Regions from separate parts of the Mesorhizobium sp. M1428 genome, predicted to be linked through region 1. Evidence: predicted binding sites of a transcription regulator. Region 1 holds the regulator's gene; each other region holds the start of a gene.
What was found. Region 1 encodes PhoB, which activates phosphate uptake and scavenging genes when phosphate is short. Its sites were predicted from a motif close to TGTCATNNANCTGTCAT; they were not measured.
Positions count from the first base shown of each region.

Region 2: the regulator PhoB is predicted to act here: its motif matches at 4,133-4,149, upstream of NKG60_RS06835 (LTA synthase family protein).
Region 3: the regulator PhoB is predicted to act here: its motif matches at 4,393-4,409, upstream of NKG60_RS18110 (PhoX family protein).
Region 4: the regulator PhoB is predicted to act here: its motif matches at 5,247-5,263, upstream of NKG60_RS23845 (alkaline phosphatase D family protein).

Region 1 covers NZ_JAMYKT010000017.1:52,923-60,416, forward strand. The annotation lists gene pstB (phosphate ABC transporter ATP-binding protein PstB) at 1-336, shown strand, start outside; gene phoU (phosphate signaling complex protein PhoU) at 369-1,076, shown strand; gene phoB (phosphate regulon transcriptional regulator PhoB) at 1,093-1,782, shown strand; gene NKG60_RS22500 (ROK family protein) at 1,792-3,036, opposite strand; gene xylF (D-xylose ABC transporter substrate-binding protein) at 3,323-4,363, shown strand; gene NKG60_RS22510 (sugar ABC transporter permease) at 4,506-5,834, shown strand; gene NKG60_RS22515 (ATP-binding cassette domain-containing protein) at 5,912-6,706, shown strand; gene NKG60_RS22520 (CHASE domain-containing protein) at 6,835-7,494, shown strand, end outside.
Region 2 covers NZ_JAMYKT010000003.1:337,684-345,177, reverse strand. The annotation lists gene mltG (endolytic transglycosylase MltG) at 1-364, opposite strand, end outside; gene fabF (beta-ketoacyl-ACP synthase II) at 458-1,720, opposite strand; gene NKG60_RS06850 (acyl carrier protein) at 1,755-1,991, opposite strand; gene fabG (3-oxoacyl-[acyl-carrier-protein] reductase) at 2,179-2,916, opposite strand; gene fabD (ACP S-malonyltransferase) at 2,977-3,942, opposite strand; gene NKG60_RS06835 (LTA synthase family protein) at 4,190-6,115, shown strand; gene NKG60_RS06830 (pilus assembly protein TadG-related protein) at 6,147-7,494, opposite strand, start outside.
Region 3 covers NZ_JAMYKT010000012.1:15,804-23,297, forward strand. The annotation lists gene NKG60_RS18090 (ABC transporter ATP-binding protein) at 1-109, shown strand, start outside; gene NKG60_RS18095 (ABC transporter permease) at 124-885, shown strand; gene NKG60_RS18100 (MarR family winged helix-turn-helix transcriptional regulator) at 1,048-1,539, shown strand; gene NKG60_RS18105 (GNAT family N-acetyltransferase) at 1,536-2,216, shown strand; gene NKG60_RS18110 (PhoX family protein) at 2,318-4,324, opposite strand; gene NKG60_RS18115 (hypothetical protein) at 4,529-4,867, shown strand; gene NKG60_RS18120 (phosphatase PAP2 family protein) at 4,882-5,583, shown strand; gene NKG60_RS18125 (hypothetical protein) at 5,585-5,854, opposite strand; gene NKG60_RS18130 (SMP-30/gluconolactonase/LRE family protein) at 5,972-6,832, opposite strand; gene NKG60_RS18135 (helix-turn-helix domain-containing protein) at 6,948-7,494, shown strand, end outside.
Region 4 covers NZ_JAMYKT010000020.1:8,085-15,578, forward strand. The annotation lists gene NKG60_RS23825 (LysE family translocator) at 1-165, opposite strand, end outside; gene NKG60_RS23830 (DUF1062 domain-containing protein) at 560-1,186, shown strand; gene typA (translational GTPase TypA) at 1,244-3,073, opposite strand; gene NKG60_RS23840 (hypothetical protein) at 3,272-3,553, shown strand; gene NKG60_RS23845 (alkaline phosphatase D family protein) at 3,600-5,174, opposite strand; gene NKG60_RS23850 (MFS transporter) at 5,455-6,738, opposite strand; gene NKG60_RS23855 (TetR/AcrR family transcriptional regulator) at 6,821-7,426, shown strand.

The DNA of each region.
Region 1 (7,494 bases):
CTCAACGCCAGCGGCTTGAGCCTGTCCGGCGGCCAGCAGCAGCGGCTCTGTATCGCCCGCACCGTGGCCGTGAAGCCGGAAGTCATTCTGCTCGACGAACCGGCGTCCGCACTCGACCCATTGTCGACCGCCAAGATCGAGGAACTGATCGACGAATTGCAAGCCGACTACACGATCGTCATCGTCACCCACAACATGCAGCAGGCGGCGCGCGTGTCGCGCCAGACCGCCTTCATGTATCTGGGTGAACTGGTCGAGTTCGACCGGACCGAGAAGATCTTCACGTCGCCCCGCGAGAAGCGCACGCAGGATTATATCACCGGCCGCTTCGGCTGAGCCGTTCCGATCATGCATATGAGGACAGGACCATGGGCGAACACACAGTCGCTTCTTTCGACGAGGATCTCGAGCAGATCAGCAAGCTGATCCGCGACATGGCCGACCTCGCCGGTTCGATGGTCGGCGGGGCGACCAAGGCCCTGTTGAATTCCGACAACGTGTTGGCGCAACGCGTCGTTTCCGACGACGCCATCATGGATGCGCGTCAACGCGAACTGGACGACCGCGCCATCACCCTGATCGCCAAACGCCAGCCGATGGCCCACGATCTTCGCCATGTGGTCGGAGCGATCCGCATGGCCGGCGACCTCGAACGCATCGGCGACCTTGCCAAGAATATCGCCAAGCGTGTGAGTGCGGTCGGCCTCAGCGTCACGCCGCGCGACTTGTCGCATTCCATCGACGCGATGGCGCAGCTGGTGCTCATCCAGGTGCAGGGCGTCATCGAGGAGTATGCTGCAGGCGATGCGGCCGCGTTGGCCAAGCTGCGTGCCGCCGACGAGCGCATTGACGTCAAATACACGTCCGTGTTCCGCGAGCTATTGACCTACATGATGGAAGATCCGCGCAACATCACCGCTTGCACGCACCTGCTGTTCTGCGCCAAGAATCTGGAGCGGATCGGCGACCATGTCACCAACATCGCCGAAAATGCGTATTATGTGCTGACCGGCGAGCAATTGCCGGTCAATCGTCCGAAGCAGGACGAAACGACAATGTCCGCGCCGGTGACATGATGGGGGTGCCCAGCTGATGATCGCACCACGAGTAATGGTGGTGGAGGACGAGGAGCCGTTGGGTGTGCTGCTCCGCTACAATCTCGAATCCGAAGGCTACCAGGTCGAGGTGGTGACACGCGGCGACGAAGCCGAGATCCGTTTGCAGGAGAATGTGCCCGACCTTCTGGTGCTCGACTGGATGATACCAGCGGTTTCCGGCATCGAGCTCTGCCGCCGGTTGCGGGTGCGCCCCGAAACCGAGCGGCTGCCGATCATCATGCTGACCGCGCGCGGCGAGGAGAGCGACCGGGTGCGCGGTCTTTCGACCGGCGCCGACGACTATCTGGTCAAACCGTTTTCTACACCGGAATTCATGGCCAGGGTCAAGGCGCTGCTGCGCCGCGCCAAGCCGGAAGTGCTGTCCAGCGTGCTGAAGGTCGGCGACATCGTGCTCGATCGCGAATCGCACAGGGTCTATCGCAAGAAGAGCGAGATCAGGCTCGGACCGACCGAATTCCGGCTGCTGGAGTTTATGATGCGGCATCCGGGCCGCGTCTTCTCGCGCAGCCAGTTGCTCGATAATGTCTGGGGCGAGACGATCTACATCGACGAACGCACAGTGGACGTCCATGTCGGCCGGCTGCGCAAAGCCGTCAATAACGGCCGCATGCCGGATGTCATCCGCACCATCCGCGGTGCCGGTTATGCGATCAGGGAAGATTGATCCGCCTGGTCAGGCGACGTTCTTTCGGACGCCGGGCCTCATTTGCGCGCCCGGCGCGAAAATCTCCTGGTCGACGAAGCTTAACGCCCGCATCGCGCAGCCTTCGCGGATCAGCGGCAATTCGTTCGGCTCAGTGTCGAAAGAGATCGAGCCGGAATGCTGGCCGCCGGCGGTCTGTGCGATTGCCTTGCGCAAGGCCGGCTCGATCAGATCGAAGGCGGCGGCACTGGCGCCGACCATCGCGACCGGTGCCGGATCGATCAGCGCGAACAGCGAGCCGAGACCGAAACCCAGCGCTTCGCCGGCCTTGCAGTAGGCCTCGCGTTCCGGCCCATCTTTCTCGCGCGCCCGGGCCGCCAGGGCGCGCATGTCGGCGTCGCTGACGTCGGCGACCGGTTCGCTGTCTTCGCTCATCTGCCTGGCGTTGCGCCAGATGGCGTAGTTGCCGGCATAGGCCTCGATGCAGCCGCGTCGTCCGCAACGGCAGAGCGCGCCGCCTGGACGATGGATCATGTGGCCAAACTCGCCGCCCGAGGAATGCGTGCCGGTGAACAGCTCGCCCTTCAACACTAGCCCCATGCCGATGCCATGCGAAAGCAGGATGGCGATGAAGTCGTCGCGATAGCGGTCCGGCTTGCGCCAGCGCAGAGCCACCGCCATCATATTGCAGTCGTTCTCCACCGTTGCCGGGATGCCGAATTCGTCCTCCAGCATGTCGGCAAAGGCAATGTCGGTCTGCGGCGTGATCGGCGACCACAGCATGGCGCGTGCAGGGGAGTCGGTAATGCCCTGGATAGCTAGGGCGATGCGGGCGACACTGCGGACGTCAAGGTCTGGATCCTCAAGTCGGCGCCGGACGATGGCCATGCATTCGCGGATCAGTTCGTCGCGCGGCATGGTCAGCGTGTCCAGCCGGCGCTGTTCCTCGGCGACCACCTGTCCCGCATAGTCGATAATGGCGGCCGACAGGAAATTCAGCGACAACACCACGGTCAACACCGCCGCAGCTTCCGGGTTGAGGGCGAGGCCGACCTGCGGACGACCGCGTTTCAACGAAACGGGCTCGCTTGCCTTGCTCTCGGCGAGGATGCCTTCCCGTATCAGGTCGGAGGAGATCGCCGATATGGTCGAATGGCTGAGGCCGGTGGTTGCTGCGATCTCAGTACGCGATGGCTGGCCGGCCCGGCGCACCGCCGAGATCACCATCGCCCGGTTGCGCCGGCGCAAATCGTCATGGCGGATTCCGACCGACATCGTTTTGCTTTCCTCCCGGTTGCCGCGGCCGCTCATGAACCGGAAGCCGTCGGTAATGTCCGACAAACAGTGTCGGATGCAGGCAAATAGTGTCAGATGCGGGTGGCGCTGTCATCGTTTATTCCGACGCTCGAAAAAACTCGCAAAGTCATCAAAATCCATCAGAATCGATGTTGACAGCAGCCGGAGATCGGGCCAGTATTTTTTCGAGGCTCGAAAAAATTAGAGCTTCTAAGCTGGTCTTTGAGCCAATTGGTCACGCCGTACGCGGCGCAGGGAGGATATGATGAAGAAATTCACGACCGCCATTCTGGCGGGTGTCGCCATGACGCTGGCGCTGGCGTCGGTGGCGCAGGCTAAAGACAAGGTCATCGGCGTTTCCTGGTCGAACTTCCAGGAAGAGCGCTGGAAGACCGACGAGGCCGCAATGAAGGCGGCCATCGAGGCCGCCGGCGACAAGTATATTTCCGCCGACGCGCAGTCCAACCCCGGCAAGCAGCTCACCGACGTCGAGAGCCTGATCTCGCAGGGCGCCAACGCACTGATCATCCTTGCGCAGGACGCCTCGGCCATCGGGCCGGCCGTGCAGAAGGCGCTGGACGAAGGTATTCCGGTTGTCGGCTACGACCGGCTGATCGAGAACAAGGACGTCTTTTACCTGACCTTTGACAACAAGGAAGTCGGCCGCATGCAGGCCCGCGAAGTGTTCAAGGTGAAGCCGGAAGGCAACTACGTCTTCATCAAGGGCTCGGGTGCCGATCCGAATGCCGATTTCCTGTTTGCCGGTTCGATGGAAGTGCTGAAGGACGCTATCGACAGCGGCAAGATCAAGAATGTCGGCGAGGCCTATACCGACGGCTGGCTGCCGGCCAACGCCCAGAAAAACATGGAACAGTTCCTGACGGCGAACGACAACAAGGTCGATGCAGTGGTCGCGGCCAATGACGGTACTGCCGGCGGCGTCGTCGCAGCATTGACGGCGCAAGGGTTGGCTGGATCTGTTCCGGTCTCGGGCCAGGACGGCGACCACGCCGCGCTGAACCGCATCGCGCTCGGCACACAGACTGTGTCGGTGTGGAAGGATGCGCGCGAGCTCGGCAAGAACGCCGCCGAGATCGCCTCGCAACTGGCCGACGGCAAGCAGATGACCGACATTGCCGGCGTGAAGGATTTCACCACGCCCGGCGGCAATACCGTCAAGTCGCTGTTCCTGACCCCGGTCGCCATCACCAAGGATAACCTCAACGTCGTCATCGACGCCGGCTGGATCAAGAAAGAAGAGGTCTGCGCCGGCGTGGCGGCGGGCACTGTTGCAGTCTGCAACTGAGCCGACGTTTCCGAGACGTCCGAACGCCGCGGCCGCTCGCCGCGGCGTTTTTTCAACAAGAGTTGTTTTTCCGCTTCCGGCGGATAACTTCTAGGCCGCTTCCGGCATCCGCGGCAGACGGCAACCCGGCGGGAGAAACATGATGACCGACACGACTTCCAACACGCCGGTCGACAGCACGGCAGACCGGGCGCGTGAATCCGAGCTCGGCATCGTTGCCCGATTTCTCAAGGCAACCGAACTCGACACGCGCATGCTCGGCATGGTCGGCGCGCTGCTGGTCATCTGGGTCGGGATCCACATACTCTCGGGTGGGCTTTTCCTCACGCCGCGCAATCTCTGGAACTTGTCGGTGCAGACCTCCTCGGTCGCGATCATGGCGACCGGCATGGTGCTGGTCATCGTGATGCGCAACATCGATCTTTCGGTCGGCTCCGTCGAAGGCGTGATCGGCATGGTGATGGGCGTGGCGCAGGCCGAATTCCTCATCCGCGTCATGGAGTTCCAGCTTGGAAATCCCTGGATATGGATCATCGCGCTGGCTGCCGGCGTGGCGCTCGGCCTCCTGATCGGCGCGTTCCAGGGCTTTATCATCGCCTATCTCGAGGTTCCGGCCTTCATCGTGACGCTGGGCGGCCTGCTGGTCTGGCGCGGCATGGCATGGTTGATGACGAGCGGGCGCACCGTCGCGCCGCTCGACGCCACCTTCCAGCTCATGGGCGGCGGGCCGCGTGGCTCGATCGGCGCAACCGCAAGCTGGATCGTCGGCATTCTCGCCTGTGTGGGCGTCGCCTTCATGCTGCTCAACGGCCGGTCGCAGCGCAAGCGGTTCAAATTTCCGCTGCGCCCCGTCTGGGCGGAGACCCTGCTCGGTGTTGTCGCCTGTGCCGCCATCCTCGGCGCTGTCTGGATCGCCAATTCCTATCCCTGGCCGATCGGCATCGTTCGCCAGTACGCCCAGCGGAACGGCATCACCCTCCCCGAAGGCGGGCTGTTCATCGCCCATGGCATCGCCATACCGGTGCTGATCGCTGTCGCAGTCGGCATCGTCATGACCTTCATCACCAAACGCACCCGTTTCGGCCGCTATGTCTTTGCCATTGGCGGCAACCCGGAAGCGGCGGAACTCGCCGGCATCAACACGCGCTGGGTGACCATGAAGGTGTTCATGATCATGGGCGTGCTGGCCGCGATCAGCGCGGCGATTGCTTCGGCCCGCCTCAATGCGTCGACCAATGCGCTGGGGACCCTGGACGAACTCCTGGTCATCGCGGCGGCGGTGATCGGCGGCACGTCGCTCGCCGGCGGCTCCGGCACAGTGCTCGGCGCCATGCTCGGCGCGCTTTTGATGCAGTCGCTGCAATCCGGCATGGTGCTGCTCGGCATCGATTCGCCGCTGCAGAGCATTGTTGTCGGCGCCGTGCTGGTGGTCGCGGTGTGGCTCGATACCGTCTATCGCAAACGGGTCTGAGCATGATCCCGCAAGGTGGAAACCGGTTGTCGGACAAGATCATGCTCAAGCAGGATCTATAGGGAGGAAGAACAAGCATGGCAGACAAGACCGCTCCCACGCCGCTGATCGACATGCGCAACATCTCCATCGCCTTCGGCGGCATTCGCGCCGTCGACGATGCCTCGGTCGATCTTTTCCCGGGCGAAGTGATGGCTTTGCTCGGTCACAACGGTGCCGGCAAGTCGACGTTGATAAAAATCCTGTCCGGCGCCTACAAGCGCGATGCGGGCCAGATTTTCGTCAACGGCGAGGAGGCTTCGATCTCCAATCCCCGCGACGCCAAGAAGTACGGCATCGAGACGATCTACCAGACGCTGGCGCTGGCCGACAACGTCGATGCGGCCGCCAACCTGTTTCTCGGCCGCGAGCTGATGACCGGCTGGGGTACGCTCGATGACGTCGCCATGGAGGCCGAGGCGCGCAAGGTGATGGGCAGGCTCAATCCGCGTTTCCAACGCTTCAAGGAGCCGGTCGTAAAGCTTTCAGGCGGCCAGCGGCAGTCGGTTGCGATCGCCCGCGCCATCCTGTTCAACGCCCGCATCCTGATCATGGACGAGCCGACGGCGGCACTCGGGCCGCAGGAGACGGCGCAGGTCGGCGAACTGGTCAGGCAGCTCAAGGCCGACGGCATCGGCATTTTCCTGATCAGCCATGATATTCACGACGTGTTCGAGCTTGCCGACCGCGTCTGCGTCATGAAGAACGGTCGGGTTGTCGGCACGGCGCGCACGACCGACGTCACCCAGGACGAAGTGCTCGGCATGATCATCCTCGGCAAGTGCCCACCCGGCGCCCTTCCGGGGCCGGGAGCCCTGAAGATTGCCGCATGAATGAGAATTAGCCGGCTAATCACAAGCCGCCAAAATGTGCCAGCCGTCACCATGCTTTGGCCTCGCCATTGTGTTGGCGTCGGGACTTGCCCATAAAGAGCCGAACCGTCCACGGGACGTATCAGCCATTGAAGAAGCTTTTTCCGACTGTCGCTTTTATCGCCGTCGCGCTGATCAGCCTGACGATGGCGGGTTTTGCGTATTTTGCCACCCAGGAGGCGGCCCGCATTAAATTCGACGCGACGGCGGACGACGCGCTTAACCGGATCGAAAGCCGCATCGACCTGGACCTGTCGCTGCTGCGCTCAACCCGGGCGCTGTTCGACGCGCGCAATGGCGGTATCTCGCAAGGCGAGTTCAAGGCTTTCTTCAACGCGCTCGACATCAACAATAATTTCGCCGGCCTGCGCGGCATCGGCTTCCTCCGCCTGGCGAAAACGGGCAACGAGGCGGCGGTCGAGCGCGACATCCTGCACGATCACGGCGCAAGCCATCCGATCTATCCCGACACGAACTTACCGTGGCGCACGCCCATCGTGCTGTTCGAACCGCTGGATCCGTCCAACAAATCCAGCATCGGCTACGACATGTTCACCGGGCCGGCGCGGCGCGAGGCGATCGAAAGGGCGATGGCCGACGACCAGCAGCACGCCAGCGGGCTGGTGCAGCTCGGCAAGGATACGGGTGCCGCGCAGACCTTTACCGGGTTCCTGGTCTTCGTCCGGCTCAATGTCGAAACCGCGCCGGACGCCGTGAACGCGTCGAGATCCTCGACTGCCGGCTTCCTT
Region 2 (7,494 bases), on a different contig from region 1:
GTACGCCAAGGCGGAAAATACGGGCGTCGCTGATCAGCCCTCGCCGCTCAAGCTGGTCGGCGATCTCCTGGACGCCGCTATTCGGCTTGACCAGGAAAGTGTCGCCATTGGCCGACGGGCCAGGCTCGTTGAACTCCTGCTTGCCGAAATACAGCGCAACGCCTGCCGCCAGGACCATCAGCATCACCGAAGAGATGACGAAGTTCATGAACACGACGAACTGGCTGCGCGAGGCACGCGAGCGCTTCGGCGGCGGCGTGCCGGCCTCGGGCCGCAACGCCTCGCTGGCCGTCTTCGGCACGATCGGGCCGGGCGTTGCCGCCCGTTGCCCGAATTCCCCGTTATCGGCCGGATTAGTGTTCATAGCGCCCTACCAATTGATCTTGCGACGAATCCCCTCGGGCAGAGTAGGGGCGAATATGGCAAAATTGACGGCAGACGGAAACCGGCAGAGCGGTCAGCCATTGTAGCGCTGGAAGACGAGCGAGGCGTTGGTGCCACCGAAGCCGAAGGAGTTGGACAGCGCCACGTCGATCTGCCGGGCTCGCGGCTTGTGCGGCACCAGGTCGATCGCCGTTTCGCGCTCCGGATTGTCGAGATTGATGGTCGCCGGCGCGATGTTGTCGCGAATGGCGAGGATCGAAAAGATCGCCTCGGCAGCACCAGCCGCGCCCAGCAGGTGGCCAATCGACGATTTGGTCGACGACATCGATATCTTCGAGGCGGCGTTGCCGACCAGCCGCTCGACGGCGCCGAGTTCGATCGTATCGGCCATGGTCGAGGTGCCGTGCGCGTTGATGTAGTCGACATCGGCCGGCGTCAGCTTCGCCCGGTTCAGCGCCGCGGTCATGCAACGGAAAGCGCCGTCGCCATCCTCGGCAGGCGCGGTGATGTGATAGGCGTCACCGGTCAGACCGTAGCCGGTGACCTCGGCATAGATCTTGGCGCCGCGGGCCTTGGCGTGTTCGAGTTCCTCGAGCACGACAACACCGGCGCCCTCTCCCATGACGAAGCCGTCGCGATCGCGATCATAGGGGCGTGAGGCCGTTTGCGGCGCGTCGTTGCGCTCGGTGGAGAGCGCGCGGCAAGCGGCGAATCCGGCGATCGAGAGCCTCGTCACCGGCGCTTCGGCGCCGCCCGCGACCATAACGTCGGCATCGCCCCAGATGATCAGCCGGGCGGCATCGCCGATGGCATGCGCACCGGTCGAGCAAGCGGTGACGACGGCATGGTTGGGGCCTTTCAGCCCATGCCGGATCGAGACCTGACCGGAGACGAGGTTGATGATCTGGCCGGGAATGAAGAACGGGCTGATGCGGCGCGGACCGCGTTCCTTGAGGATCATCGCATTCTCGGCGATGCCTTCGATGCCGCCGATGCCCGAACCGATCAGCACGCCAGTGGCGCACTGTTCCTCATGCGTCTTCGGCTGCCAGCCGGAATCCTTGAGTGCCTCGTCGGCGGCCGCGATCCCGTACAGGATGAAGTCGCCGATCTTGCGCAGTTCCTTCGGCTCGAGAACGGCTTCAGGATTGAAAGTGGCATTGGAGCCGTCACCGCGCGGAATGACGTGGGCGACCTTGCAGGCAAGGTCTTCCACCTCGAATTCGGTGATGCGCTTGGCTGCGCTGCGGCCGGTCAGAAGCTCCTTCCAGCTGTGCTCGAAGCCCATGCCGAACGGCGAAAGCAGCCCAAGGCCCGTGACGACGACACGCCTCATCGCAGGTCCTCCCCGGTGATGACTGCAAATAGCGTCAGGCGGAGGCCTTGTCGATGTATTTCACCGCATCGCCAACAGTCAGGATGGTCTCGGCGGCGTCGTCCGGGATTTCGACACCGAACTCTTCTTCGAACGCCATGACAAGTTCGACCGTGTCGAGGCTGTCCGCGCCCAGATCATCGATGAAGCTCGCCTGCTCCGTCACCTTGTCGGCATCGACGCCAAGGTGCTCGATGACGATCTTCTTGACGCGCTCTGCGGTGTCACTCATTTGGGCATCCTCGTCTTTTGGTTGTCTGTCTTCGTTAGCGGGCAGAATGCCGCTAATCAAGCTGAAAGATGGTCCTTCCGGAAACGCAGCGGAACAGGACCGGTTTTTGCCCGAACCGCCGGGTTGCGGGCGGCATTACACGAAAAATCCCGTGCATCCAAGATGGAATGAAGCGTTTTCCCAAGTGTTAGATCATGGCCATGCCGCCATTGACATGAATGGTCTGGCCGGTGACGTAGGCTGCCTCATTGGAAGCGAGGTAGGCGACGGCAGAGGCGACTTCGGCGCCCGTGCCCATGCGCCGGGTCGGGATCGCCGCCATGATCGCCTCTTTCTGCTTGTCGTTGAGCTTGGCGGTCATCGCCGATTCGATGAAGCCCGGGGCGACGCAGTTGACGGTGATATTGCGGGTGGCGATCTCCTGCGCCAGCGACTTGGAAAAGCCGATCATACCGGCTTTGGAGGCGCAGTAATTGGTCTGGCCGGGATTGCCGGTGACGCCAACCACTGAGGTGATGTTGATGATGCGGCCATGGCGGCGTCGCATCATCGGATGGGTAAGCTCGCGGGTCAGCCGGAACACGGCGGTCAGGTTGACCTCGAGCACGCTATCCCAGTCGGCATCAGACATGCGTACGAACAACCCGTCCTTGGTGATGCCGGCATTGTTGACGAGGATGTCGACGCCTTCGAGATCGGCCTCCGCCTTCTGGCCGAGCGCCTTGACGTCGTCGCGATTGGAAAGATCGGCCGGGAAAAGCTTGACCCGGTCGCCCAGTTCGGCGGCCAGCGCTTCCAGTTTCTCGATACGTGTGCCGTGCAGGCCGACTATGGCGCCCTGGGCATGCAGCACGCGGGCGATCGCCTCGCCGATGCCCCCCGATGCGCCGGTGACGAGCGCCTTGCGGCCGGTCAATTCGAACATTCTTGCCTCCTGATCTGAGCGAACACCCTTCGCATGGAGCGGTGTCAAATCGCCAGTTGATTATGCAAGTTTCGCCAGCGCCGCCTCGACATCCGCCGCGGATCCGATGGCAGCGGTGGCAATATCGCGGTTGATGCGGCGCGCCAGCCCCGACAACACCTTGCCGGCGCCCACTTCGTAAAGTGTGCCGACGCCGTTGCTGCCGAACCACTCCACCGTTTCGCGCCAGCGCACGCGCCCGACCACCTGTTCGACGAGGCGGCGGGCAATCTCGTCGGGATCGCTCGTCGGGGTCACCGTAACATTGGAGACCAGCGGCACGACCGGCGCACTCTTCGTCACGGCGGCCAGCGCCTCCCGCATGATCTCGGCCGCAGGCTTCATCAATGCCGAATGGAAGGGCGCCGAGACCTGCAGCATCAGCGCCCGCTTGGCGCCCTTCTCCGTGCATAGCTTCGCCGCCAGTTCGACCGCCGGCCTGGCACCGGAGATCACCAGCTGGCCGCCGCCATTGTCATTGGCGATCTGGCAAACCAAGGCTTGCGCGGGATCTTTGGCGGCGCCTTGGGCGGCCTCTGCGCAAGCGGCCTCGACGTCGGCCTGTTCGAGCCCGATGATCGCCGCCATGGCGCCCTCGCCGGCCGGTACAGCCGCCTGCATGGCATTGCCGCGGATACGCAACAGCCGGGCGGCGTCGGCGACCGAAACGAAACCAGCGGCCGCAAGTGCCGAATATTCACCGAGCGAGTGGCCGGCGACATAGGTGACCTCGCCGTTCAGCGAGAAGCCACGCGCCTCCAGCGCCCGGACTGCGGCAAGTGACACCGCCATCAGCGCCGGCTGGGCATTGGCGGTCAGCGTCAGCATCTCTTCCGGGCCTTCCCAGATCAGCTGCGATAGTTTTTCGCCGAGCGCGTCGTCGACTTCCTCGAAGATCCGCCGTGATTCCACAAAAGTATCGGCGAGGTCCTTGCCCATGCCGACAGCCTGGCTGCCCTGCCCCGGAAAGGTGAATGCGATGGCCATAGTCGGCTCCCAGCTGCTGGTTCTCGTTGCCTGTGACGCAAGGCGTGCGGCCAAGTCAAGCCCAACCTTGACCGCGCAATGTCGGCCGAGTGCCTGTTTCGGCAGGCTTTTTGGCGATCACTCATGATGAAAACCGCTCACGATTTGTTTGCTGGCTCTTCTTATTTCCGCCGCAGGCGCTAAGCTTTGCGTGACAGTTCGATGACAATCGAGTGACGCTTTTGTTGCGGGCCGGGGAACTATTGAAGTGGCAAAGACCAAGCAGAGCGCAGCCGAGGCGGCGCCCCAGTTTCTTGAAGGCGATCCGTCGACCGGCTATCTGCCGGCGCGCAAATGGCCTGTCATCCGCTATGGGCTTATCAGCTTGCTGGCTGCGGCCATCCTGGTGTTTGCCATCGAACTGATCGTGCGCGGCAACTTTGCCGGCACCGTTGATTTCTTTCTCCAGCCTTTCAAACCCGGCTGGACCACGATCATCATTTTTGCTCTGATCCTCATCGGCCTCGACGCCGTGCTCGGCCGCAGCCATCAGAGCCTGATGATCGTCGCGCCGCTGACATTGTCGCTGGCGTTCGTCGGCCACCAGAAGTCGCTCTATCTCGGCGATCCGCTCTATCCGACCGATTTCCTCTATTCCCGGCAGATCGTGGCACTGATGCCGCTCCTGGTACGCGATCGCCCGGGAACCGCCATTGCCCTGGCGATCGGCATCGTCGGCGGGCTGTCGCTGCTCGTCTATGGCTGGCGGCTATGGCGCCGCCGGGTCCCGGCACTCAGCCACAAGGGCCGCCTTGCCCGGCTGACGCTGACGGTGCCGCTGATCGCCTTCTTCGTCTCCATCATGGACTATGCCACTTTCTCGTGGACGCGCGACCGGCTGCAGATCATCCCGATCATGTGGGACCAGAAGGAAAACTATGCCTCAAACGGTTTTGCGCTCGCCTTCGCGTTGAACGTCCCGATGGCCCACGTCTCGGCGCCGCCCGGCTATTCCGACAAGGCGATCGAAGCGATAGGCAAACCGCAGGTAACGGCCTCGGTACCCGCCGAGAAGCCCGACATCATCGTCGTCATGAGCGAATCCTTTTGGGATCCGACCAAGCTGCCCGGCGTCACCATCACACCCGACCCTATCCCCAATGTGCGGGCACTGCGCACGGGCTACATGTTCTCGCCCGAATTCGGCGGCATGACGGCCAACATCGAGTTCGAGGCCCTGACCGGCTTTTCCAACGCCTTCCTGCCGGCGGGCAGCATTCCCTACCAGCAATATGTGCGGACACCGACCCCCTCGCTGGCGACCTTCCTGAAAAGTCAGGGCTACCGCGCGCGTGCCATCCATCCCGGAACCAACTGGTTCTGGAACCGGGGAGCCGTCTATGCCGATTTCGGCTTCAACGACTTCAAGTCCGAGGAAACGTTGCCGCCCATGCAAAAACGCGGACCGCTCGCGTCGGACGCAGCTATGACGGACGAGATCATCCACGAGGCCGATACCAGCGCCGAGCCGGTCTTCTTTTTCGCCGTCAGCCTGCAGAACCACGGACCATATGAGCCGTATCGCTATAACAATCCGACCCACAAGGTGCAGGCGCCGATCAGCCAATGGGCGCGTGAATCGCTGTTGAGCTATGCCGAAGGCTCTTCCGACGCGGACCGCGGCCTCGAGCGGCTGATCGAATGGGCGAAGAAACGCGAGCGGCCGACCGTCATTGCCTTCTTCGGCGACCATCTGCCGCCGCTTGGGCCGGTCTACGTCGAGACCGGCTTCCTGAAGGACAATGTCGCGCCGCGCAAGGAGGCGGCCGACCAGATGCTGCTGCACCACCAGACGCCGTTGATCGTCTGGTCGAACCGCGGCGGCCCGGCCGAGGATCTAGGCGCCGTCAGCCCGGCCTTTCTGCCCTACCATATCCTCAAGACGGCCGGCATCAGTCATCCCTATTACACCGGCTTCCTCGGCCAGTTGCGGGATCGCTACCGCGTTATCGATCGCAATTTGCTTTTGGCACCGGGGGGCGACGCCACCCCCGATTGGTCGCGTCAGAAAGAGATCGATCCGGCGATCCGCGACTTCCGTCTGCTGCAATACGACATGATGTTCGGCAAGCGCCATGCGGCGCCCGATTTTTTCCCTGAAACAACAGGCAAAGTGGCTGCACACACGAGTTGAGCAGTGGCGGCGGGAGAGCGGCCGACGTCGTTCAGTTCGTCAAGTGCAGTTGCGAAATCGAGCTTCCGATCTTCAAGAAGACGCTTTCGAGCTGACTGACGTCGTTGGTCGGGTAATAGTCCGACGGCGACGATGCGCAGGCCTCGTAGAGCTTGCGGTTGGCTGCGGTGTCGGCCTGCAGCAGCACTGTGAAGATCTGCACGTCCTGCTTCTTCAACGTGTTGCATACATTGGTTGTCCAATCGTCGACATTGCGCGCAGCCGCGGTCTGGTCGCTGGATCCAAACCGACCCGAGGCCAGGAATCCGTAAGAGCCATAGTCCGACTTCTGTGGCGTATCCTTCGCGCCATAGACAACATTCTCGCCGTCTGTGAGCAGCAGCACCGTTTTGGTCGTGCCTGACGCCCTGAAAGGCGCGCCGTCGCTGTAAGGCGGTTCCGGCGAGAGCACCCGCATCCCCCATGACAAGCCTTCCGAAACATTGGTCCCCGAACCGTTCCATTCGATCATCTCACCGACGGCCTTACGCAACTTGTCGAAATCGTCGGTCAGCGGCACTATCGGCGTCGGGCAGGCCCGGTTTGGGCCGATAGTCAGCGGGCCTCTCTTGTCGTTGATCAGTTTCATCGTCGAAAAACTGTACTTCGCCATGTCGCCGGTGAGGCCGGGAAGCAGGGAGATAACGGTATCGTCGAGATAGGAATTGTTGTAGCCGGTCGCTGAATTGCCGTAGGAGCTGTTTGGATTTTTAGCGTTACCTGGATCGTCCGGCGCGAAATAGGGTACAAACAGGGTGTCCGGTTTGTTTTGGTCGGGCGAAATGTCGGAAACATTGTTGGTTCCGGGCCGCGCTTCGACGCAGCCTCTCCATTCGACGCCCAATTGCTTGAACAGGTCCATATGGTTGACGCGCTTGCCGCCGACCAAGGGGAAATTGGCGCCATTGTTCGGCGATTTGCCGGCCATGTCGATCCAGGCCGGATCGTAGTCCTCGCCCTTGACGTTGACCGCGGTGACGAACGGCACCACCGCGACACGTACGCTGCGCGTCGGCGACTTCGCCGCTTCGAGCATATCGATCAGGGCCGTCGCCGCCGTCCGCAATGCGCCGATACGATCGTTGCTGGCCATCGACCCGGTATTGTCGAGCACCAGCACGACTTCGAGCTGATTGGTCGATTCGACGGCGCCTGCATCGACGGTGATGCGCTTGTCGTTGCCGAACAGGAAGGCGAAGTTCAAATTGACGTCTGCGGTAGCGACAGCCTTTGTCTGGATGTAATTGAGGCCCCTTTCCACGGTAAGCGTTGCTTCGGCGTTCCTCAACTCGCTGTGACCGGCGACATTGGTCTGGAAGTAGCGGTCGAAGACGTCCTTG
Region 3 (7,494 bases), on a different contig from region 1:
CTCGCTGATCCGCGAGCTCGAGGCGGCCGGCATCCAGTTCCGCGACATCGATACGGAAAACAGCTCGCTCGAGGAGATCTTCGTCAATCTGGTGAGGAAACCGGCATGAATCCGCGCGCGGCCATGAATCTTCATGCGGTATGGGCGATCTATCGGGTGGAGATGGCGCGCGCCCTTCGCACGGTGCTGCAAAGCATCGTTTCACCGGTCATTTCGACGTCACTCTATTTCGTCGTCTTCGGCTCGGCCATCGGCTCGCGCATCACCGAGATCGACGGCATCAGCTACGGTGCCTTCATCGTGCCGGGGCTGATCATGCTGTCGCTGCTGACGCAGTCGATCTCCAACGCCTCTTTCGCCATCTATTTTCCGAAATTCGTCGGCTCGATCTACGAATTGCTGTCGGCGCCGGTGTCCTATCTGGAGATCGTCATCGCCTATGTCGGGGGCGCGGCGACAAAGTCGATCGTGCTTGGCCTGATCATCCTGGCGACGGCCTCGCTGTTCGTGCCGCTGACGATCGAGCATCCGTTCTGGATGCTTGCCTTCCTGGTGCTGACGGCGGTGACCTTCAGCCTGTTCGGCTTTATCATCGGGATCTGGGCGAAGAGCTTCGAGCAACTGCAGCTGGTGCCGCTGCTGATCATCACGCCGCTGACCTTCCTCGGCGGCAGCTTCTATTCGATCAACATGCTGCCCGGCATCTGGCGCACGGTGACGCTGTTCAACCCGGTGGTCTACCTGGTCAGCGGCTTCCGCTGGAGCTTCTACGGCAAGTCCGACGTTTCGGTCGGCGTCAGCCTCGGCATGACGGTGGTCTTCCTGCTCGTCTGCATAGCAATCGTCGCCTGGATCTTCAGGACCGGCTACCGGCTGCGCAACTGATCGACTGGCCTTGTCCCGGCGAAGCAGCCTTATCGGTCGACGTTTCCTTTCCGAAGGCGATATAAGCCCGCGCCCGCGCCCCGGAGCCGGCGCTTGAATGCTCGATCTTGCTTTTTATGCATTGTTATATATCATGTTATAGATTTTGAGGTGAAGTGACCTATGGAAGACGTCATACGATCGCTTGGCTTCCTATGCCTGGGAAGCAGGCTGAAGCGTATAGGCGAGCAACTGCAAGCGGAGGCGCAGCGCCTGCTCGACCGGCTGGATGTTCCGGTTCAGGCGAGCCAATACCCCCTGCTGGCCGCGCTCGACAGGCTGGGTCCGTTGTCTGTCGGGGAACTGGCGCAATGCCTTGGCGTCGCGCAGCCGGGCGTAACGCGAAGCGTCTCGCTTCTGTCCGAATTGGGACTGCTCGAGGTCAGTCCGTCGACCGATGACCAGCGGCGCAGGATTGTCTCGCTTACTTGGGACGGCCGGCGGCTGGTCGATGTCGCAAAGCGCGACGTCTGGCCTTCCATCGAGAACGCCGTCGCGGATTTGTGCGCAGGTCTTTCGGGGCCGCTTCTTGAGCAGCTGGCTGCCATCGAGGATGGCCTCGCCGCGGCCCCTCTCGACCGTCGTGTAAAAAAGCCTGAGGGTGCCGCGCAATGAGACATCTGCTTGACCGCCCCGTCTGGAGCGCGCTTCAGACGCGACATTCGGCGTTCGCGCAAGGTAATGACCTCGCCAAGCGATATCGGCCGTCGATTGTTCCTTTCGCCGCCACTGGCGCGGACGCCCCGGATAGCCTGCGGGCGCTCGAAAGGCTTGTCTCCCCGGGCGAGAGTGTGATCCTGCTTCAAGCGGACGTGATTGCTCTGCCCACGGGGCTTTCCGCGACTTCGGCCGCAGCCGGGGTTCAGATGATTGCCGAGCAGCCATTGCAAACCGTGTCTGACAAACGCGTGCAACGTCTGACCCGAGACGATGCCGCTGAGATGCTCGCCCTGGCATTGCTCACCAAGCCTGGCCCATTCACGCTCGAAGCCTTGAGCCTGGGCGATTTCTGGGGTGTGAAAATCGAGGGCAGGCTTGCGGCGATGGCCGGCGAGCGCATGAAGCAGCCTGGCTATACCGAACTCAGCGGCGTGTGCTCACATCCGGAATTTCGCGGCGGTGGCCTGGGCAAGCTGCTGTCCCTGTTCGTGGCAAACCGGATAGTGGCGCGCGGCGAAGTTCCCTATCTCCACGCCTACGCCAGCAACGCCACGGCCATTAGATTATACGAGTCCATTGGCTTCAGGTTGCGAAGCACAATGAATGTGGCTGTGGTTCAGCGCACCGGATGAGTGTCGGCGCATGATGCGCAGCATGGATGCATCCCGTATCGGAAAGGAAGGATTTCGTATGGCCGAAATCCTTCCTTGAGACTGCAAGACCTTGCTGCGTGTCAGACCGCGATCTTGCCGCCGCCTTGCCTGGTAATGGCAACGACCGACGGGCGCACCGGCATGTCCGGCTTGAAGTCGGGCCAGCGGGTCGACAAATCCTCATAGTAGGACGGACGGCCGAAAGCCTCCCAGTCCTCGCCGCCGTCGCCCGGATGCTGGACGGCAACGAAGGCGGTCTGGTCGTCCGGCGCAAACAAGGGACCGCACATTTCGGCGCCGATCGGCACGCGGAAGAACAGCTTTGATGTCGCCCGCGCCGGCCCTTCCGTATCGACAGCCCACAGACCATCGGTGCGGCCGGTGGCTTTCGGGCCTTGGCCGTCGGTAGCGACCCAGAGGCGGCCGGCCGAATCGACCGCGCAATTGTCCGGCATGCCGAACCAGCCATTGGCGGTGGTTGCGGTCGAGAAGGTGGCGCCGACAGCGGCAACCGAGGGATCACCGCATTTCAGCAGGATTTCCCACCTGCCCTTTGTCGCGGTGAAATCACCGCCGTCCTCGACGATCTCGATGATGTGGCCAAAGGCATTTTCGGCACGCGGGTTGGCGGCGTCGACCTGATCGGCCTTGCGCTTCGAATTGTTGGTCAGCATGACATAGACCTTGCCGTTGGCGGCATTGGGCTGGATGTCTTCCGGGCGGTCCATCTTGGTGGCGCCGAGCAGGTCGGCGGCGCGGCGCGTTTCGATCAGCACGTCGGCCTGGCTGGCAAAGCCGTTCTCGGCCGTCAGCGGCCCCTGGCCGAAGACGATCGGCAGCCATTCGACCGAACCGTCGTCGGCAAACTTGGCGACATGCAAGGTGCCGTCGTCGAGCAAATCCATGTTGGCGGCGCGATCGTCCGGGTTGAACTTGCCTGTGGTGACGAACTTATAGACATAGTCGAAGCGCTCGTCGTCGCCGAGATAGAAGACGACACGGCCATCCTTGGCGACGATCGATTCGGCGCCCTCATGCTTGAAGCGCCCCATCGCGGTGCGCTTCCTCGGCGTCGAAGTCGGATCCTGGACGTCGACCTCGACGATCCAGCCGAAGCGGTTCGGCTCGTTCGGCTCCTTGCCGATGTCGAAACGGTCGTAATGCGCTGCCCATTCGTAGGCACCTTCGGGAATGCCGAGGCGCTTGTAATTGGCGGCTTCCTTATGGCCCTGCGGCAGCTCGCCTGAGAAATAGCCGTGGATGTTCTCCTCGGCCATGACATAGGTGCCCCATGGCGTGACGCCGCCGGCACAATTGTTGACGGTGCCTATGACCTTCGTGCCGGTCGGATCGGCGCTGGTCTTGACGCGGTCGTGGCCGGCGACGGGGCCGGAGAGCGCAATCTCGGTGTTGGAGGTGATGCGGCGGTTGAGCTTGCCGTTGCGAACGATCTGCCATTTGCCTGATAGCTTGCGGATCTCGACGATGGTGCCGCCATGCGCGGTCATCTCGACGTCGACTTGTTCCTTGCTGAGGGGCGCCTGCTTGGCCTTGCCGTCAACGATGGTGACGAGGCCCGGAAACATCAGGTGCGGATTGGTGTATTCGTGGTTGACCACCAGCAGGCCGTGCTCGGCCGAGCCGTCGATCGGGATATAGCCGACATAGTCGTTGTTGTAGCCGAACTGTCTGGCCTGGGCTTCCGCCGACTGTTTTGTCGGATCGAATTCGGGCGAATCGGCGAACAGCGGATCGCCCCAGCGCAGCAGCACATCGGCGTCATAGCCCGGTGCGACGTGATGCTTGTCGTCGATGCCGGCCTCGAGCTCGTCGAAAGCGAAGGCGGAGCCTTCGGCGGCGCGGGCGTTGTCGGCGGTGATCAGCGCCATCGGGCTGACGGTAGCGGCTATGGCCGAGACGGCAAGCGAGCCCTTGAGGAAGCCGCGGCGCGAGAACCGCGCGGCGATGATCTCACCCATGGTGCGGTTGTCGGTGGGATTGGCTCCTGGCCCGCCGTTTTCCTCGAGCAGGCTGGTGCGGAAATGGGCGTCAGGGATGCGATGTTCGGTCGAGCGCTGTTCAGTCATGGGGGCCTGCCTCTGGCTGGATGGATTGCTGGAGCGTGTTGCCTGGCCAAATCCGGTATCGCCGGCAGGTCACAGTTTGATGACATGCCGGCTAATTGCCACCTGCGATTTCCTATCCAACATCGGGCCCGCTTGACCGCGACCGGCGCTTCGGAAACAAGAGCTGCGGCAGGCGCGTAGGGATCGCATCGGGAGGAACAAAAAGTGAGTTTCTGGGGACTTGGGCAGCTCTGCGTTTCGACGGTGATCTTCCTGCTGGCGGCGATGGCTGCAAAACAGTGGGGGCTGGCGCCGAGCCTCGGCAAGATCGTGCTGACGTTGGCGCTCTATTCGCTCGGCAATCTGATCATGCTGAGGCTGATCCGTGAATTCGGCATGTCGGTGTCGTTCAGCCTGTCGGCGGTGATCCAGCTGGTGTCGGTGAATGTGGTGGCGCTGGTCTTCTTCGGCGAGCGCGTCAATGCCTTACAGGCAACCGGCATCGTGCTTGCCATCGCAGCTGTGGCGCTGATCACGCTCGGGCCCTATCTGCAGAGGCTGTAACTGCGATCGGGCCGATGAAGAAGGTTGCAAGCAGACTGCGCAACTGGCTGGAGTTCCCGGTTCTGCTGGCCGGGCTGGTCATTGCCGGCGGGCTGTGGGGGTTCGAGGAGCTGATGGAGATGGCGCGGGCCACCACGCCGCATGCCTTCGATACCGAAATCCTGCTTGCCTTCCGCAAGGCCGGCCAGCCCGACAATCCGATCGGACCGGCGTGGCTGGAAGGGGCGATGCGCGACATCACCAGCCTCGGCAGCGCCAGCGTGCTGGTGCTGATTACCGCAGCAATGATCGTCTATCTGCTCCTTATCCGCAGGCCAGGCGCGGCGCTTCTCATGTTCGTCGCGGTAGCGGGCGGCCAGCTCCTGTCGAGCGTGCTGAAATTCGATATAGACCGGCCGCGCCCCGATCTGGTCTCGCATCTCGCCGACGTGGCATCGCTTTCGTTTCCGAGCGGCCACGCCATGCTGTCGGCGGTGACATATTTGACGCTGGGCAGCATGGCGGCGCGGTTTTTGCCCGGGCGGACAACGAAGATCTATGTACTCGGGCTGGCGGTGCTGACGACGGTGGTGGTCGGCATCAGCCGCATCTATCTCGGCGTCCACTGGCCGTCCGACGTATTGGCCGGCTGGTGTGCCGGCTTTGCCTGGGCGATGCTGTGCTGGCTTGCGGCTCGGTTCCTGCAACGATGGCTTGGGCAGGCCGACGGCACCTGACTCAAATCAGCCTGTTGATCAGGCCATGGCCGCAGCCTGCCAGCAGGAAAACCATCGACAGCAAGGCTGTCGAGGTCGCCAACGCTTTGAATATCACCCGCTCATCCTTTTGAAGTCGTGCCTGTGAAATCGGGATCGCAGTGGATGTTCCGCCAAACGATGCCGAGGTTTGTAGCATGACAGCGCATCGGCTGGCAAAGAGTGCTGTATGTTTCAAGTATGCAAGATGATTCTTGAACCATCTAATAATCAGGCGCTTCACCGCAGACACGCCGTATGCTGATCAACCACGGCGTCAAGCGGCCGCTGGTGACTTATGCCGCCTCGATCACGGATGCGCGGGCGCAGCTGAGGAAAGCCGCGCCCGCAGCCTGAGCCGATGGCTCGCTTAGTCGAGGCCTAATGCCGCGACCTCGCCCTCATTCATCAGCGGCACGAAGATGGTCGACCTACCGTCGGTGCCGATGTCGGCGCTGCCCGGCTTGAACGTCGCAACCGCTTGCGGCGTGCCGCCGGCTTTGTAGCGGTAGAGCGTGCCGGTCATATAGGCAGTGGCGTAGACGCTGCCGCCGATGGCAACGACGCCATCTAGGTTGGCGAACTTTTCTGCGCCGGGCAGTGGCGAAACGGCCTTGGTGGCGAGATCGACCGAGAGCAGGCCGCCTGGCTCCGCGGTGCTGAAATCTGATTTGATGCCCTTGCCCCACGAAGCGACGATCAGCCGGCCGCCATCGGCGAAGATGCCATTCGGCGAAGCAAGCGCCGCATCCCTGACGAACAGTTCCGGCCGGTCGCCATCGACGCGATAGATCGTGTCGGCCAGCATGTCCGTGACGTAGACCTTGCCGGACGCGTCGGCGGTCACGTCGTTGAGGAAGACGGCGTTCGGCACGTCGATCGTGGATGTTAGCTTGCCGCTTGCGAGATCGACGACGCGCACATGGGTGATATCGGCGACGTAGAGTTTGCCGTCGGCAATCGCCATGCCCTTGGGCGCGTCCATGCCGTCGGTCCAATGTTGCGTAACCATCTTGCCGTCCATCGACAGGACCGACAGATATCCATTGCCGTCGGCGTCGCCGGGATTGCCAACGATATTGGAGATGATGATGCGTTTGCCGGCGGCATCGAACAGCGCCGATTCCGGCTGCTCGAGGCCGCCGGCGCGCCAGAGTTCAGCGGCCTGAACTGCCGGCGCAGTCGCGATGCCGACGATGGCGAGAAGTATCGGTGTGAAGAGGCTTTTCATGGCTAGTCTCCTGTAATGGACTGGCGGAGAGCTAGGCTCTACGATACTTTTCGGGAAGATCTATCAGGACTAGTACCGAAGGCTGATACCAAATCGCGCAAACGAGGTGCATCCCATGAACGGCCTGATCTTCGAAGCGCTGAAGCGGACGCTTAAGGCCAAGGGCGTGACCTACCGCGTCCTTGCCGAGCGGATGGGCGTTTCCGAGCCGACGGTGAAACGCATCTTCCATGAGCGCAACTGCAAGCTCGACCGGCTGATGGAGATCTGCACTGCCGCCGGCGTGGAGTTGGAGAACGTGCTCGGCTCTATGAACAGAGGGCCGGGACCTGCCAACCAGATCGCGCCGGAGATCGAGCGCAAGCTCGCAGGGCGGCCGGCACTGCTGTTCGTCTTCGTCATGCTTTCCGAGAAATTCACGCCCGAAGGTATCATGCGCTCACAAGGGCTGAGCGAGGCTTCGATGTTCCTCTATCTGCGCGACCTCGAGGAACTCGGCCTGGTCGCGCTCGGTCGCGGCCTGTCGGCAAGGCTGCTGGTCGAGGCGCCGATCCAGTGGAATTTCGACGGGCCATTGCGGCCGCTGTTCGAGATGACCAACAAGAATTTCATCGGCTGGGCCATCACCCATCTTGAGCGCGAGGCGACATTCGTCAGCTTCT
Region 4 (7,494 bases), on a different contig from region 1:
TGACAGCCAGATCGCTTCGCCGATCCACATGGCAACCAGGAACGGAAACACGTCGCGAAACCCCTTTGCGATGACCCGCGCCACAAGAGCGGCGATCGATGGGCCGGGCGAGCCGGCGGCAACAAGCAGGGCGCCGGCAAAAATCAGCAGCGATGTGAAATGCATGACGCGGATCTCGTTTGAAATTTTTGGGTCGTTCAACATAACCCAACTGTTCCGGCGACGGTAGCGTCCACCGAAACAAGCCTTGTCGGCCAGGCGCCTCGCGGCTAGAAATATCGTCCCGACATCATTTCGAGCTTCATTTTGCCTACGTAACCGCCGGTCTCGTCAACTCCCCCAGCACAGAGCAGGGCGTCGCAGTCGCGGTGCCTGTTTTCACATCATGTGTTCCTCAGGGTGGCGGTTCGAGACCGGTTTGGCACTGCTGAACCGCTGTCGCGCATAACCACCCGCGACACCTGATTTCAACTGCCGCAGTCTCTCGCCACGCCGTGCCCGCATGGGCATCTCGACATCGCCGATCTGACGAACTTCCCGACGGGAAGGGCTTTTCGGCATGCCTTCGATACTGCGTATCCGCTGGGCGATCGCGCCCAAAACCGCACCTCGACCTCACCTCAACTGCAATCGCTGCGGCGGCCTGAAAGCCTATCGCTGCAGCGGCAAATTCCGCGTCAACGCCAATGGCAAACGCATTGACGCCTGGTTGATCTACCGCTGCATCGACTGCGACAATTCCTGGAATTTCGGCATTCTGGAGCGCTGCAGCCGCCGCGACATCGAACCGGCAATATTGCAGGCGCTCGAAAGCAACGATCCGGTCCTGGCGCGGCGCCATGCTTTCGATGTTGCCGCACTGCGAAGCAGGATCGGGCGCGTTGAGGAGTTTCCTGAAGCCATCGTTCATAAGCAGTTGCTCGGGGATAGGCCGGAAAACATCAGCGCTCTCGAACTTCAGCTCTGGCTCGAAATGTCGACAGCCTTGCGGCTCGACCGGTTGCTGGCCAGCGAACTCGGTGTCTCGCGATCGCGGCTTCAGGCTTGGGAAGAGAAGCGATTGCTGGTGGTTGGTCCGGACGGGGCCAAAGCCTTGCGCAGGCCAGCCCGGGCGGAAACGGCGATCCGCATCCACCTGTCTGGCGAACCAGACCGGGACAGCATTATCGCGGCTGCCGGCGGATAAGATAAAGGGAGGAAGCACGCACGTGCTCCCTCCCTCATAATTGCTGAGAAAAGTGGCTTATGCCGCACCGACCACTTTCGCCGACTTCTCAAAACGCTTGCGCTCGTTCGGGTCGAGATAGAGCTTGCGCAGGCGGATGGTCTTCGGCGTCACTTCGACCAGCTCGTCGTCCTGGATCCAGGCCAGCGCGCGTTCCAGCGTCATGCGGATCGGCGGCGTCAGCTTCACCGCCTCGTCCTTGCCGGCGGCGCGGATGTTGGTCAGCTTCTTGCCCTTCAGCACGTTGACTTCGAGGTCGTTGTCCCTGGAATGGATGCCGATGATCATGCCCTGATAGACCTTGACGCCGGGGTCGATGACCATCGGGCCGCGGTCTTCCAGGTTCCACATGGCGTAAGCCACCGATTCACCCTGTTCGTTGGAGATCAGCACGCCGTTGGTGCGGCCCGGCAATTCGCCCTTGTAGGGTTCATAGGCATGGAACAGCCGGTTCATGACAGCGGTACCGCGCGTGTCGGTCAGCAGCTCCGACTGGTAGCCGATCAGGCCGCGCGTCGGCGCGTGGAAGACGATGCGCTGGCGATTGCCGCCCGACGGGCGCAGTTCGACCATCTCGGCCTTGCGCTCCGACATCTTCTGCACGACGACGCCGGCATGCTCCTCGTCGACGTCGATGACGACTTCCTCGACCGGCTCCAGCAATTCGCCGTTCTCGCCCTTCTGCATGACGACGCGCGGCCGCGACACGGCGATCTCAAAACCTTCGCGGCGCATCGTCTCGATCAGCACGGCCAGCTGCAATTCGCCGCGGCCGGAGACGAAAAACGAATCCTTGTCCGACGATTCCTCGATCTTCAGCGCGACATTGCCTTCGGCCTCGCGCAGCAGGCGGTCGCGGATGACGCGGCTGGTCACCTTGTCGCCCTCGGTGCCGGCCAGCGGTGAATCGTTGACCAGGAACGACATCGTCACTGTCGGCGGATCGATCGGCTGCGCGTGCAGCGGCTCGGTCACCGACAGGTCGCAGAACGTGTCGGCGACAGTGCCTTTCGACAAGCCGGCGATGGCGACGATGTCGCCCGCCTGCGCTTCGTCGATCGGCTGGCGCTCCAGCCCGCGGAAAGCGAGGATCTTCGAGATGCGGCCGGTTTCGACCTGGGTGCCGTCATGGTGCAGCACCTTGACCGCCTGGTTGGATTTCAGCGTGCCGGATTCGATACGGCCGGTGATGATGCGGCCGAGGAACGGATTGGCTTCCAGAATGGTGCCGATCATGCGGAACGGGCCGGGATGCACGGTCGGCGCCGGTACGTGCTTGATGACGAGGTCGAACAGCGGCGCCAGAGCCTGGTCCTTCGGACCTTCGGGGTTTTCCGAGACCCAGCCGTCGCGGCCTGAACCGTAAAGGATCGGGAAGTCGAGCTGCTCGTCGGTCGCGTCAAGCGCCGCAAACAGGTCGAACACCTCGTTGACCACTTCGACGTGGCGGGCATCCGGCCGGTCGATCTTGTTGATGACGACGATAGGCTTCAGTCCGACCTTGAGCGCCTTGCCAACGACGAATTTGGTCTGCGGCATCGGCCCCTCGGCGGCGTCGACCAGCACGATGGCCGAATCCACCATCGACAGGATGCGCTCGACCTCGCCGCCGAAGTCGGCGTGGCCGGGCGTGTCGACGATGTTGATGCGGGTATCCTTCCAGTCGACAGAGGTCGCCTTGGCCAGGATGGTGATGCCGCGTTCCTTTTCGAGATCGTTCGAATCCATGGCGCGCTCGGCGACGCGCTGGTTGTCGCGGAACGAGCCGGACTGTTTCAGAAGCTGGTCGACGAGGGTGGTTTTTCCATGGTCGACGTGCGCGATGATCGCGATATTGCGGATTTTCATGTTTTGGTCTCGGGAGCGTTGCAGGCAGCAGGCCAAAAGGCGCTGCCTCTTTCGGTTGGGCGGCTCATACAGGGTTTTTCGCAATTGCGAAAGAGGAGGCGAGCCACCAAATAAAGTCACCAAATCTTAAATGTCTTGGTGTGAAGTGGAATTATTAACCAAGGCGGAACCTTTCATGGTCCGGGCAGTTCGAATTTCATGATCGACGCAGGCATCAGACTCCGGCCGATTTTGGCATGTACCGCACTCGCCGTCCTCCTCGCGGCAGGCGCGGCGCAGTCGGCGGCGTCGTTCAAGGAGACGCGGACTGCTTTGCCGTCCGACAAGCGGTCGGCGGAGCAGCTTTTTGCCGATGCTCCCGATGGCGTCGATTCGGTGGTGACCGGGCCGGTCAGCGCCGCCTTCAAGCAGCGGCAGCAAAATGCCGGATGCGACAGCGCCGTCTGGCCCAACATTCCCGTCGTCTGCTATCCCGATTGATACACGTCCTACCCTCGGGCTAGCCCGAGGGTAGTGGCGCAGTCGCTCACGCCGACCGCACTGGATCGAGCGTGACCTTGTAGAGTTCGCTGTCGTCGCGATCCATCAGCCGCACCGTCAACTGCTCGGTGGCGCCATCGATGTCGACGAGCCCGAAGAACTGCAGGCCGGCCGACGGCGGCAGGTTTTGACCCTGTTCGGCCGTCGGTGCCTTTATGAACTTCAACTCCGGGCCGAACGTCATGTCGAAACCATTAGGCCCGAACGTGCCGGAATGGATCGGACCCGAAACGAATTCCCAAAACGGGTTGAAGTCCTGGAACTGCGCCTTGTCCGGATTGTAGTAATGCGCGGCTGTGTAATGCACGTCTGCGGTGAGCCAGACGGTGTTACTGATGCCCGCATTCTTTATATAGCGAAGAAGGTCGGCAATTTCCAGCTCGCGCCCCTTGGCCGGGCCATTGTCGCCATTGCTGACTGCCTCGGCCCCGACCTTCTTGGTACCGTCATTCCAGACCACGAGGCCGAGCGGCATATCGGCGGCGATGATTTTCCACGTCGCGTTGGAATTTGCCAGCTCGCGCTTCAACCATTTGATCTGCTGTTCGCCGAGGATGCGCGATTCAGGCGTCATCGTCTCCTGCATGTCCGAACCGTTGGGGCCGCGGTAGGAACGCATGTCGAGGAAGAACACGTCGAGCAGCGGACCATAGGCGATCTTGCGGTAGACGCGGCCGGGCTCCGACGGTTCGTAGCGGATGGTCGTCATCTCGTGGAAGGCGCGCGCCGCACGTGCCGCAAGCACATGGATTGACTTTTCGGTGTAGCGGTCGTCGGCCGACAGGTCCTTCGAGTCCGACCAGTTGTTCAGCACCTCATGGTCGTCCCACTGATAGAAAGTCGGGCAGATGGCGCTGAGCGCAAGAACGTTCTTGTCCATCATGTTGTATTTCCACTGCGCCCGGTATTCGTCCAGCGTCTCGGCAACCTTGCGCTTCTCGTCGATCAGCACTGTGTTTTTCCACTTGCCGCCATTGGGCAGGTCGACCTCGTCCTTCATCGCGCCATCGGCATAGATCGTATCGCCCGAATGCAGGAAGAAGTCGGGCGTGTGCTTGGCAATGGTGGCGTAGGTCTTCATGCCGGTGTCGTCGATGCCCCAGCCTTGGCCGGCGGTGTCGCCGGACCAGGCGAAACGAATGTCGCGCTTCGAGGCAGGTGCCGTGCGGAAGCGGCCGACGATCGGCTCGGAAACGGCGTTGATGTCGGAAAGATCGGCCGCGACCATGCGGTAGAAGATGTCCTGGTCGGAGGCGAGATCGGTGAGCAGCCGCTTCACCGTATAATCGCTGGCCGGCGAGGTATCGAGCGGCGCCAGGCGGACGGCATTGGCGAAGCTTTCCGTCGACGACACTTCGAACATGACGCGCGATGGCCGGTCGGTGCGCGTCCAGACCATGCCGCTGGTAGCGTCGATGTCGCCGGACTGGATGCCATGGGTAAAAGCCGGGCGCTGATTGGCGCGCGAGTAATAGGGAAGGGCGAGGCCCGACGCGCCGACCAGGCCAACGGCGCTGGCCGACGTGACGAAAGCGCGCCGCGTCATCGAAATCTTGTTCATGGCTGTCTCCTGGATGGCGTTGAACGTCGCCGCCAAGCTCCAGCTTCAATGTTTCAGGCACATTTCGAAACGATGAAGGTTTGATAACAGTGAACAGGCTGGCGAATCTCCCTCTTGAGGGGGAGATCTCGCCGAAGGCGACAGAGGGGGGTCATCTCGCGTGAAGCGCCGACCTTCTGCATCTGCTATACGGGGCCGGGCCCGGTCGGACCGACCCCCTCTGGCCGCTTCGCGGCCATCTCCTCCCTCAAGGGGGAGATTAGCGCTCAGCCGTCGCAGCTCAAGCCGCCTGCGGTTCCAGATCAAACGCTGGGCGGCTGGTGTTGATCAGCAGCGAGATGCAGGCGGCGGCTATCGCCGTCATGCCGGCGATCAGGAAGGCAAGCTCGTAGTTGCCTTGCAGCTCGCGCATGGTGCCGCCGAAAAAGGCCGCCGTCGCCGCACCGACCTGATGGCCGGCGACGATCCAGCCGAAGACGATCGGCCCGCTGCGGTCGCCGAACGCCTCGTTGGAAAGCCGCAGCGTCGGCGGCACGGTGGCGATCCAGTCCAGTCCGTAAAACACGGCGAAGATGATCAGGCTGGTCGCCGAGAAGCCGGAATAGGGCAGATAGATCAGCGACAGGCCGCGAATGCCGTAATAGACGCCGAGCAGCTTGCGCGGGTCGAAACGGTCGGTGAGCCAGCCCGACAGCGTCGTGCCGATAAGATCGAAGATGCCCATCATCGACAGCAGGCCTGCGGCCTGCACTTCGCCGATGCCCATGTCGCCGCAAAAGGCGATCAGATGCGTGCCGACCAACCCGTTGGTGGTGAAGCCGCAAACAAAGAAGGTGGCGAACAGGTACCAGAACACGCGCGTACCGGCAGCTCGGCGCAACGTGCTCAGTGTATGCGCGAGGAAATTGCCTTGCGCGGCCGGCGGCGCCGGCGGCACGTCGTCGAGCTCGGCACCATAGCGGACCATGCCGATCGAGCCCGGGCGCTCCGGCACCAGCATGTAAACCAGCGGCACCAAGGCGGCGGTGGCCACGGCAATGGCAATGGCGACCGGCTTCCAGCCGCCCGACTGGGCGAGCGAGGCGAGCAGCGGCAGGAAGACCAGCAGCCCGGTGGCGCTGGAGGCCGACATCAGTCCCATCACCAGGCCGCGATTGGTCTTGAACCAGCGGTTGACGATGGTCGCGCCGAGCACGGTGGCGACAGCGCCCGAACTGATGCCGGAAAACACGCCCCAGGTGAGGAGCAGATGCCATGGCTTGGTCATCAGCAGGCTGAGCGCGGTCGATCCGGACATCAAAAGCAGCGCGGCAAGCAATGTGCGGCGCAGCCCGATCCGCTCCATCAGCGCTGCGGCAAAGGGCCCGGTCAGGCCATAGAGGAAGATGCCGGTGGCCGCCGCCAGCGAGACGACGTCGCGCCGCCAGCCGAAACTGTTCTCCAGCGGCAGCATCATGACTGCCGGCGCCGAACGCAGGCCCGCCGCGATGAGCAGGCAGAGGAAGATGACGGCGACCACGACGAAAGCGTAGCGCTGGCCAAACGGGCGGGATTGAGCTATCATGTTACTGACCGGTACGTTGCAGGAGCGCGAAACATACGTACCGACCGGTAACATTGTCAACCAGGCAATCGGCAGACCAGGCATGAAAAGCATTGAACCAACGATCAAGGCGAATGACGCACCGCCGCCTCGCGCCGCCGAACGGATCCTCCAGGTGGCGCGCGACCTGTTCTATAGGCAAGGGATCAGGGCGATCGGCGTCGATGAGATCGTGCGGCGTGCCGGCGTCACCAAGCCCAGCCTCTACCGCAGCTTCCCGTCCAAGGATGAGCTGGCCGCATCCTATCTCCGGCACTATGACCTCGAATTCTGGGAGCGTTTCGACGAGGCGGTGGATGCCCATCCCGGCGATCCGCGCGCGCAGATCGTCGCCTTCCTGACGCGTGTCGGCAAGCGCACGCAAAGGCCCGACTATCGCGGCTGCGGCATGACCAATGCCGCGGTCGAATATCCCGAACATGGCCATCCGGCCCGCGTCGTGAGCGAGGCCAACAAGCAGGAATTGCGCCGGCGCCTGCGTGCCATGGCGGCGGCGATGGGCGCCGGCGATGCCGAGACGCTGGGTGACGGGCTGCTGCTGCTGATCGAGGGCGCCTATATCAGCGGCCAGTTGTTCGGTGTCGGCGGACCAGCGCAGTCGGTGGCCCGCAACGCCGACCTTCTGATCGAGGCAAGCCTGAAGAAATAGCGTTCCATTTACCGGATCACTGTGAGCAGCCTGACTTCGTCTAGGCTGCCGCTAAATTTGACGGTACG